Linked DNA regions of Thermogutta terrifontis. Each later gene encodes a partner of the first gene's protein in a complex. Links are inferred from orthologs where the notes say so. Each region holds a gene or a part of one and is shown on either strand. Other genes may lie near its edges.

Region 1 (4,740 bases):
GATGTACAGGCGGCCCTTTCGTCGGACCACCTTACAGTTACCGCACAGCCGTTTGACACTTGCTCGCACTTTCATTGCCGATTATCCCCCGTAACAGTCCTTCGGAGTAGGCAAAAATTCAAGTATAACGCTCTTAGGTGAGAATGCTCAAGCGTCCCCACCCCACAATGGCCCTCGGGTGCAGGGCATCATGAAGATTGTTTTTCGATTTCCAGAAGGGCCAGACACCCCTCCTTTTCAGGATCAAACCCCATTTGCTCGTCCATCGGACCGAGTGGCCCCGTCAGGACGTATGGCCCTTCTTCGGTGATTGCAACGGTATGCTCGAAATGGGCGCTCGGCTTTCCATCTGCCGTTAGTTGGGTCCAGTAATCACGGCTCAGTCTCACCTTTTTGGTGCCCAAATTGACCATCGGCTCGATGGCGATCACCAACCCTGGTTGGAGACGAAAATCCCCCCGGCGGAGGAAAAATTCGTTGACAAAATTGGGCACCTGGGGCTCTTCGTGCATTTGCCGCCCGATTCCGTGCCCGACAAAGGCCTCGACTACGCTGAAGCCGTGGCTTCGCACGTAGTCCTGCATGGCGGCCGCCACCTCGCTCCAGTAGGTCTTCTTCCCCGCCAGTTCGATGGCCAGATCCAGGGTCCGCTTGGTCACATCCACCAGTCTGGCCACCTGCGGCGCCACATTCCCAACGGGAATTGTCACCGCGGCATCCCCACACCAACCATCGACCCGGCATCCCGTATCAACGCTGACGATATCCCCCTCCGCGATGACCCGCTCCCCAGGAATTCCATGAACGACCTCGTCGTTCACCGAGATACACGTCACGGCGGGGAACGGTACTTTGCCCGGGTATCCTTTAAACAGCGACTCCGCTTTGCACTTCCGGTAAAACTCTTCGACGGCCTGGTCAATGTCTTTCGTTTTCACGCCGGGCCGCACGAGTGCCTTCACAAGCTGGAGGGCCTTCCATACGACCAGCCCCGCCTTCCGCATTTTTAGGATTTCGCTTCGCGAGCGCAAATTGATCACACCTCGTAGACTCCCTGGTCTCTTCGGAGGCCCCTCCCGCCGACCTGCGGCTCATTACGCCCCGGCAAACTCGTCGAGGATGGCACGAATACGCTCGAAAATCTCATCCACCGTCCCCACCCCATCGACGCTGCGGAGCAAGTTTTTTCGGCGGTAGTAATCCAGCAGGGGCTCTGTCTGCGTTCGATATGCCACGAGTCGCTGGCGAATGACTTCCGGTTTATCGTCCGCCCGACCTCGTCCGGCCAAACGCCTGAATAACTCATCCTCCGGAACCTGCAATTCCAGCACCACATCGAGCGGGGTATTCTGGGAAGCCAGCATCGCGTCGAGCGCCTCCGCCTGCGCGATCGTCCGGGGAAACCCATCCAGTAAATAACCGCGGCGGCAGTCCGGTGATTGCAGACGCTCCCGAATCAGGTCAATGATGATGTCGTCGGGGACCAATTCCCCCCGCGACATAAATTCGTCGGCCTTCAGCCCGAGGGGCGTCTTAGCGTCCCGGGCCGCACGGAGCATGTCACCCGTGGACAAATGCGCGATCATGTACCGTTCGACAATTTTCTGCGCCTGGGTCCCTTTTCCCGCTCCCGGAGGCCCAATGAATACGATTCTCATCCTCTGTACCCTCGCCCGAAGCCAAAACGAAACGACTCATCCGCCCCACCTTTAACCTCACCGGGGAATGTACCGAACGAAGCCCACGTTACTCTAGCAAGCCCTTGTAGTTTCTCATCACGATGTGGCTATCGATTTTCTGCACCAGATCGAAGGCGACGCTCACCGCGATGAGAAGGCTCGTGCCGCCGTAGAACTGAGCGATCTGATAGTTGACTCCCAGCCAGTCCGCGACGATCGTCGGGATAATCGCCACCGCCGCGAGAAAGCCCGCCCCCACATAGGTGATTCGCACCATCACCTTTTCGAGATATTCCGCAGTGCGACGCCCCGGCCGATAGCCCATGATAATGCTTCCGTTGTCCTTGAGCTGCTCGGCAATCTCATTGGGGTTGAAAGTGATCGCAGTCCAGAAGTAGCAGAAGAAGTAAATCAACCCGATGTACATCGCGTTGTACCAGAAACCGTCCCCACGGTGAAAGACATTAGCGAGGGCGGCGATCCACGCCGATCCGGGATACCAATGGGCAAGCGTCTGGAAAAACGTCAGCGGGAACAGCAGGAGACTGCTGGCAAAGATGATCGGCATCACACCCGCCTGATTGACAAGGAGCGGCAGATAATCCCGAGCTCCCCCGTACACACGGCGACCTCGCACGTGCTTCGCACTCTGCGTGAGGATCCGCCGCTGCGCGCGGGTCATATAGACGACTCCCGCCACAACCGAGACGAAGAGGACAAACAGCACAGCCAGGGTGTCGAACCCGAGTTTGCCGCCAGTGCTGCTTAGCTCAAGCCCCTCGTCGAAAACTGGCCGCAGCTCCTGATACAAGGCCGGGATCATCCGGGCCAAAATTCCCGCCATGATAAGGAGGCTAATCCCATTACCCACGCCGTACTCATCGATCTGCTCCCCCAGCCACATAAGGAAGGTGGTCCCCGCCGTCATCGTAATGACGGCCATGAGGAACCAGGAGAAGTAAACGCCCTGTCCTTCGCCGTAGGTATACTCCGGGCGCACGAATCCCTGGGCGCTTAGCCAGGCCACATACATCCAGCTCTGGATGATGCAAATTCCCACAGTGGCGTAGCGCGTGTACTCGTTGATCTTCTTATAGCCCGCCGGCCCCTCCTTCTTCAGCTTTTCGAGGGGCGGATAAACACTGGCGAGAAGCTGGAAGATGATCGATGCCGAGATATAGGGCATGATTCCCAGGCCGAAGATGGTGGCCTGGTCCAGGCGGCTGGCCGCGAACACGGTGATCTGATCCAGGAGGTCGCGGAACCCACCGGCGGCCTCGCTGCGGAAAATGGCTGTCATCCGCTCGGTATTGACGCCCGGCACGGGAATTTGCTCACCGATACGGTAAATCGCCAGAAGGAGAAGCGTTAGCAGGATCTTCTGACGAAGTTCACGGATCGTGAAGATAATGCGAATTTTTTCCCACATACACCGGACCGTCCCGTGTCAGGCACTGCCAGCTAATCCATTTTCACCGCGTCATCAGGTCGTGGCCGCCTTCTTCTGTTTCTTTTTTTCCTCCACGGGTGTTTTACCCGGCAGAACCACCGCCTGACCACCGGCCTTTTCAATCTTTTCTTTCGCCGAGCGGCTGAACCGATGGGCTGCAACGACGAGCTTCTTGGTGAGCTCGCCATCGCCGAGAATCTTCACCTCGTCAAACGCCCCTTTGATCACCCCCCGCTCCTTGAGGACCTCGGGGTTCACCTCGCTCCCATCGGCAAACAGCTTCTCAAGGACCTCCACATTGACCTCGGCAATCCGGGGTGCGAATCGCGCGTTATTGAAGCCCCGCTTAGGCACGCGACGGATAAGGGGCATCTGACCGCCTTCAAAGCCGGCCTTCTGACGCCAACCGCTCCGGGACCGTGCACCCTTATGCCCACGACCGCAGGTCTTTCCGTGTCCCGAGCTGGGTCCCCGGCCGACTCTCTTTCGCGCTTTATGTTTTACGATACCTCGGTTGACCTGATCAATATTCATGCCAGTGATGTCCCTCTCAATCGTTCAACCTCAGCCCTCGATCGCAACTGTTCGAGGGCGTTCATCGTGGCTTTCACCAGGTTGATGGGGTTGGTATTTCCGTAGCTTTTGGTCAGGATGTTTTTGATCCCGGCCGCCTCGCAGACCGCCCGCACCGCCGCACCCGCAATGACGCCCGTTCCCGGTCCTGCCGGGATGAGCACGACCTTGGCGGCTCCGAATTCTCCCCACACCTTGTGGGGAATCGTGCCATCGATAACGGTAACCGGCTTCATCCGCCGCATTCCGTCTTTGATCGCCTTGGCAACGGCCGGTGGGACCTCATTCGCTTTTCCGTACCCCCAGCCTACTTTGCCCATGCCGTCACCAACGACCACCAGCGCGGTAAAGCTGAACCGGCGTCCCCCCTTAACGACGGCCGCGCACCGGCGGACGCTGAGGACTTTTTCGATCAGTTGGCCACGGATCGGTTCAAGGTCTGTTGCCATGAGTGACCCTTACTTCTCTGTATCCACAATCAGGATTTGTTTTTCTCCCCACCTTTGCCTTTATTGGTGGCTTCGGCCTTGCCGCCACCTTTTGTCTTCTGGCCTTTCTTGTCAGTTTCTTCCTGTACAGAAGCCGCCTGAACCTCCTTCTTGGGCCCGATATCCAGCCCAGCATCGCGGGCAGCATCCGCCAGGGCCGCCACCCGACCATGATACTTATACGGTCCGCGATCGAACACGACCTGGCGAATACCCGCGGCCAGGGCCCGTTCAGCGATGATGCGTCCCACCACGGTGGCCGCCTGGATGTTGCCACCATATCCGCCCACCATGTCGCGGATGTCCTTTTCCACCGTGCTGGCCGCCGCCAGGGTCCGCCCCTGGGTATCGTCGATAATCTGGGCGTAAATATGTTTATGGCTGCGGAACACGCTCAATCGGGGTCGCGTGGAGACCCTCTTGAGTTTGTTACGCACCCGATACATTCGCCGCAACCGTCGCCGCTGTAAACGTTTAAGCTGACTCACGGCTCACTCTCTCTTATGCTGTGTTTTCTGTTCTCGGACCGCCTGCTTCCTACAAGCTCATC
Region 2 (6,066 bases), 420 kb from region 1 along the record:
CAGGCACCGCCGGACAAAAGCTTCGAGCTCCCGGGCATCGTGCACGACGACGGCGGCCTCCGCCTCCAGCAGCGATTTCACAATGTCCCGAAAATTCCACGTGTTGGGACCAAAGCTGACCGCGGCCCCGTAGCCAGCCGGTTCCAGCATGTTCTGGCCCCCTCGGTTCCCGAAGCTTCCTCCCACAAACGCGATATCCGCCAGGCCCCACCAGGCACTCAATTCTCCCACGGTATCCACCAGGATGATAGGCCGCAACGAACAACTCCGCGGCGACCCAGATGATATGTGAAGGTGACTTCGACGGTCGAACGCCGGTTCGGCTTCTGTTTGCTGTCCATGGGGCCAATGCACCGGCAGAGAACGGTCCGGAGCAAGCTCGGAACGTCGCAGCCACGGCAGACCACTTGCGCGAAGCAACTCGGCGACACTGTCGAACCGCTCTGGATGGCGTGGCACGAGGATGAGTCGCAGGTGCGGAAAAGTCGGCGCTAATCGCCGAAACACCTCCAGTGCGGCGGCCTCCTCGCCCTCCTGGGTACTCCCTGCCAGAAACACCGTTTCGTCGCGAGCTATCCGCGCCAGTTCCCGTAGCGACTGAGTGTGGGGATTGCCGCGATCACACTCGGCGCCGTCGAATTTCAACGATCCCGTGACAAACACCCGGTCAGGGGGCACACCCAAGGCGATGAATCGCTTGGCTGTACGCTGATCCTGGGCGGCGACCGTATCAAGTTTCTGAAAGGTTGATCTCAGAAACGGCATGGCCGCTCGATAACCGCGAAAGCTCCGGTCACTCAGGCGACCATTAACCACGGCAACCCGGGCGCCGGCGTTTTTGGCCTCCGCGATGAGCTGGGGCCAGATCTCGAGCTCAGTCAAAACGAGCACCGATGGGTGAATACGCTCCACGGCGCGGCGAACAGCCCAGCTCCAATCGAAAGGTGTAAAAAAGGGGGCCAATTCCGCGTACTTTTTGTTTGCGACTTCGAAGCCGCTGCGGGTTGTGGTGCTGAGTCGAATATCCACATGCGGGAGTCGGCGCTGGACCTCGACCAGGAGTGGTCTCAGGAGATTGACTTCCCCGACGCTCACCGCATGGAACCACAGGCATGGTTGAGCATTTTCTCGCGGAGGCACGTCGCCCCACAGCTTGGCCCGCCATCCCTGCCGATACTTCTGGGGATGCCTCAACAGTCGCCAAACCCAGATCGGCGACAGCAGGCCTAACCCGGCAAGGTAGGCAAGATCCATGAATGAGATCATCGGGGCCTCCTTTCCCCGCAAACCGTGGTCACATCAAAATACCCCGCTCAATTTCGATTCCATTTTAGTCTGATCGAGAAGCCGCGACTGGTGCCCCGATCATCACCGCACGTGGGCATATTCTCAGGCAGCGCCGCGGTTCCGCATGCAGCAGTGTTTATATTTCTTGCCACTACCACATGGGCAAGGATCATTTCGACCCACATCCGGGCCTGTTTTGCGGATGGGCTGGCGTTTGCCTCCCGTCTGTTGTGTGGAATCAATGGTTTCCTGCTGCTCCTTCATCGTTTCCTGGATGGCTGAACTCGATGTGGTGCTGTCGTGAACCGCCCGCGTCTCCCGCCACAGCGAGCGCACGAACCGGTCATCCAGTTGTTCCATGCGGTAGATGAGGTCCGTCACGCGACGGGCCACCGACTCCCACATCAGTTCAAATTGCCGCATTCCCTCGCGCTTGTATTCCACCTTGGGATCCACCTGAGCGTAGCCCCGCAGGCTCACAGCACTCCGCAGGTGATCCATGACCAACAGGTGGTCCTTCCAGGCGCTATCCAGCGTGTAAAGCACGAGGAATCGCTCCAATTGCCGCATTTCGGGAGAATAGCGATCGTTGAAGGCGTCGCGGAATTTCCATTCCAGATCGCGACGTTCCATGCGGCTGACTTCGTCAGGAGTCAGTTCCATCCCCAGGTGTTCATGAACCCAGCGGCAGAATTCCACAAGCCGGGGATGGTTGCGCGGGCATTTCGCCCTTGCATCCTCGCCACTCCCTTCGAACAGACTCGCAAGCAAGGATTCGCCTTCGGCGCGAAGGGTCTCCGTCCTTTCATAGTCACGCTCACTGGCTTCCCACAAAAGGGCGGAAATTTCTTCCCACGATCGCTGCCGCAGGTCTTCCTCGGTCAATTCCAGACCAAAGCGTGCCTTCGCCCATCGCGCCAGCGTTTCCCGATCGTACGTTCTTCGTCCCAGGGCGTCTTGTGTCACGAATCGGCTCAGCCCCACCCTTAGCGGCAGTTCGATTTCCTTCTGACGATAGGCTTTGAGGGCCGCTTCATAGACATAATCCTTGACGGCCGCCGGTTCCCGATCGCGGAGGTCCTCGAGGGTAAGCTCGATCCCAAACTTGCTGCGGACCCAGTTAATCGCCGACTTGAGTCCGAAGTCAGGATCGAGGAATTTGGCTCCCTCGCTTAAATCAACGGTGCGAATCGACTCCTGGGCCTTTTCGATGAGGAATTCGGAAAGCTGGTCGCGGGGAATCCGCCGCAAATCCCGCTCTTTAAGATTGAGACGCCACCGGGTGTTCACCGATTTGGTCAAGGCTTCCCAGTTCCAGTCGCTTTCCTCGGCTTCCTCAGGCAGGTTTTCCTCGATCAGGTCGAAAATCTGGCTTTCGGCCATTCGCTCGGCGTGGTCTCGGGCATAGGCTTCTGCGGTGGGAAAATCCATCCCCCGGAACTCCCGTGCCCGGAATTCCACTGAAAGTTGTTTGCTGATCCATTGGGCGAACGTCTCTGCCCCGTAATTCTTGTCCAGGAAGGTGTTCAGATTTTTTTCGATCTGCTCCCGAATCATTTCGCGGATGAGCAACCGGCAATCCGCCCCTTCCAGGATCTTCTGTCGATAGCCGTACACTCGTTTCCGCTGCTCGTCCATCACCTGATCGTATTCGAGCAGGTTCTTGCGGATTTCAAAATTCCGTTCCTCCACTTTTTTCTGGGCGGCTTCGATACGGCGCGTCACCATTGGGCTTTCGATGGCCTGCCCCTCTTCCATGCCAAGTCGGGTGAGAATGTTTTTCACCCAATCGCCCGCGAAAATGCGCATCAGATCGTCTTCCAGGGACAGGAAGAATCGGCTGCTCCCTGGATCTCCCTGACGGCCCGCACGTCCGCGAAGCTGATTGTCAATCCGCCGCGACTCGTGCCGCTCGGTACCGATCACATGAAGGCCGCCCAGCCGAGCTACCTCTCGCCCCTCGGCCTTCATTTGCTCCTTTTCTTCGATTTCCTTAACAAGCGCTTCCCACTCTTCGCGCGGCACGTCCAAACGACTGCGGTACTTGTGCTGAAGAATGGACCAGGCTTTGGCCTCGGGATTGCCACCCAATATGATGTCGGTTCCACGACCAGCCATGTTGGTGGCGATCGTGACCGCTCCTTTTCGTCCGGCCTGGGCAATGATTTCCGCTTCCCGCGCGTGGTGTTTGGCGTTGAGGACCTGGTGCGGAATTCCCCGCCTTGTGAGCATCTCCGAGAGCATTTCGCTCTTCTCGACCGAGACCGTCCCCACCAAAATGGGCCGCCCCTTCTTTTCGATGTTATGAATCTTGGAACGAGGGATGACCTTCCGCTCGCCTTCTTTGGTGCGGAAGACAATTTCCTCCTCGCCCTCCTCTAAAATCTGTCCCACTTCGTATTCGTAGCGGGAATACCAAACCGTATCCCATTTGTGCATGCGTTCGATTTCGTCGACAATCGCTTTGTATTTTTCCCGGGCGGTGCGGTAGATGACGTCCGGGTAATTGATGCGGCGGAGCGGCTTGTTCGTGGGAATGGCCACCACTTCCAGCTTGTAGATCTTCCAGAATTCGTTGGCCTCCGTCATGGCCGTTCCCGTCATTCCGCAGATTTTGTCATACAGGCGGAAGAAATTCTGGATGGTGATGGTGGCCAGCGTTTGGGTTTCTTCCTTGATGGGAACACCTTCCTTGGCCTCCACCGCCTGATGCAGACCGTCGCTCCACTGCCGCCCATACATCAAGCGACCGGTGAACTCATCGACAATGATGACCTGGTTGTTTTCCACGACGTAGTGGACGTCGCGCTTGTAGAGATGGTGGGCTTTCAGAGCGTTATCGATGAGGTGAGGCCATTCCAGATTGCCGGCCGTGTAAAAGCTTTCAACCCCCGCCAGTTCCTCCGCCTTGCGGATGCCTTCCTCCGTCAGGTGGCAGGTATGATCCTTTTCATTGACCACAAAGTGCACATCTCGAATGAGCTGCCGGGCAATCTGATCCGCCCGCTTGTATCGCGAAATATCATCGTGGGCAGGACCCGAGATAATGAGCGGGGTTCGCGCTTCGTCGATGAGGATATTATCCACCTCGTCGATAATGGCGTAGTGGAGCCGCCTTTGAACCTGCTGATACTCCGGCGGATAGCGAGGGTCGCCTTTAGCGGCCAGCCGCATGTTATCGCGGAGGTAGTCGAAACCGAACTCGTTGTTGGTTCCATACGTGATGTCGCAACTGTACGCTTTCTGACGCTCCACCGCTCCCATGTCGTGCTGGATGGCGCCGACAGTCAACCCGAGGAACATGTACAGTGGGCCCATCCATTCCATGTCGCGGCGAGCGAGGTAGTCATTGACGGTGACGACATGGACCCCCTTCCCTTCCAGTGCATTGAGATAGGCCGGGAGCGTTGCCACAAGGGTCTTCCCTTCACCAGTCACCATCTCTGCAATGGCCCCGGCGTGAAGGACCATCCCTCCCATCAATTGCACATCAAAATGCCGCATCCCCAAAACCCGTCGCGATGCCTCCCGACAGACCGCGAAGGCCTCGATGAGAAGGTCGTCCAGAGTCTCGCCGGCTTCCAGACGTTTGCGGAACTTGTCCGTCTGCTCGCGGAGTTCCGCATCGGTCATTTTCTGATAACGAGGTTCCAGGTCATTGATGGCCTGAACCTTGGGTTGGAGTTTCCGCAAATAGCGGGCATTGGCCGAGCCGAACAGGGACGTGAGCGTCCTGTCCACGGCCTGGCCAATCACCACAAACGTATCCGTCGCAAAATCCCACAGTCGTTCGAGAAGTTCCATGGCTTTATACGGAAATTCTTTCTTTGGTTGCTTGCTTGAAGTACTCGTTCCGGGTCAGGCTTTCCAGACGAACCTGCGCCGGCTACGCGTCCTCTGACCAACAGGCACGGTCCGCGCCCCGATTGTATCACAAGGCAGAGATTTCGCGCAGTCTGGCAGGCTGATGCAAAAGCCGCGCCAAAAAGCTCCCTAAGATAAAAATCCGCCAAATCCTACTTTTATTGTAGGCTTTTCGTCACGCCCTGTTGTGAAGATGATCTGCCAACCGTGTCCGAAAAACGGCACTTTGCATCACAACTTCACACGAATTCGCAACTTAGCACCAACACGGCTGGGCGTCAACACGTTTTTCCAACGGACTTGCCCCGATTTTTCGTTAACATCCGGGAAAAGTAACAGGTCCAACGTCTTGCCGGGGCAATCCATGAATCGCCCCCACGGCGGGCTAAACACGAGACAGCAGCGTGCCTCCGGACTGAATGTCCTCCACCTCCAAACCTTGCCGCGATCGGCGTCCCTTATTGGCGAAAACACGGCGAGGACAGGGTTTTGCCCCCTCGTTCGCCCCCAGACAGCGGCAGCTTCCACAAATCAATATGCCCCCTGGACCACCTGCCAGGCTCATCGCACAAAAATCGGACCAATAATGGAAATCTAGCTGGTGCGACCGAGCCGTCTGGCGCGCCGATAGCCATCCCAGCCTTCCCGCCTACCCGCTGAATGGACGATAATTCTTCCACGCGGCGACGCAGGAATCAGCCTTAGGTCCATCTGCCCCCATACTTCCGGAGGGAACATAATAGGACGAAAATCGTATCTCTTATTAAACGAAAAATACCGCATGTGCATTACGGTTTTCCTGACGGAGCCGCCTTATGACCCCTCAACCGACCGTCGCAGACCTCTGCAGTGCCTGCCGGGAGATCTGTCCGCCCGACCTTGCAGAAAGCTGGGACAACACCGGCCTGCTGCTGG

Evidence for each region.
Region 2: the proteins of secY (region 1) and secA are in contact, whole or in part, in a crystal structure (PDB 3DIN), measured with the Thermotoga maritima proteins. The link is inferred for Thermogutta terrifontis from one-to-one orthologs. Residues at the interface, in WP_004081795.1 of Thermotoga maritima: Glu108, Gly109, Glu110, Glu111, Ala236, Glu237, Arg238, Arg239, Ile240, Thr241, Ile242, Gln243, Tyr244, Ala245, Arg246, Arg247, Val248, Thr249, Gly250, Arg251, Arg252, Val253, Tyr254, Gly256, Ala257, Ser258, Thr259, Tyr260, Leu261, Pro262; in WP_004082002.1 of Thermotoga maritima: Glu261, Ala262, Arg263, Lys300, Ala301, Arg302, Thr303, Ile304, Ile305, Leu323, Tyr324, Asp325, Pro326, Val329, Ser330, Tyr333, Ile336, Lys340, Phe345, Val349, Glu363, Phe364, Tyr374, Ser375, Gly376, Gly377, Glu393, Ile395, Thr482, Ser483.

Annotation. Positions count from the first base shown.
Region 1 is NZ_CP018477.1:1,386,383-1,391,122, reverse strand. Bases 928-3,891 are described here. They hold secY (preprotein translocase subunit SecY), read right to left. Parts: upstream 3,109-3,891; coding sequence 1,747-3,108; downstream 928-1,746. Other genes in these bases: rpsE (30S ribosomal protein S5), read right to left, coding at 3,660-3,891; rplO (50S ribosomal protein L15), read right to left, coding at 3,163-3,663; THTE_RS05280 (adenylate kinase), read right to left, coding at 1,095-1,658; map (type I methionyl aminopeptidase), read right to left, coding at 928-1,040. Outside these bases: rpmJ (50S ribosomal protein L36), read right to left, coding at 1-75; more of map, read right to left, coding at 189-927; more of rpsE, read right to left, coding at 3,892-4,151; rplR (50S ribosomal protein L18), read right to left, coding at 4,181-4,678. UniProt on the Escherichia coli protein: The central subunit of the protein translocation channel SecYEG. Consists of two halves formed by TMs 1-5 and 6-10.
Region 2 is NZ_CP018477.1:1,805,910-1,811,975, reverse strand. The notes cover bases 1,190-5,479. They hold secA (preprotein translocase subunit SecA), read right to left. Parts: upstream 5,092-5,479; coding sequence 1,390-5,091; downstream 1,190-1,389. Other genes in these bases: THTE_RS06845 (3-deoxy-D-manno-octulosonic acid transferase), read right to left, coding at 1,190-1,266. Outside these bases: more of THTE_RS06845, read right to left, coding at 1-1,189; THTE_RS06835 (Nif3-like dinuclear metal center hexameric protein), read left to right, coding at 5,967-6,066. UniProt on the Escherichia coli protein: Required for protein export, interacts with the SecYEG preprotein conducting channel.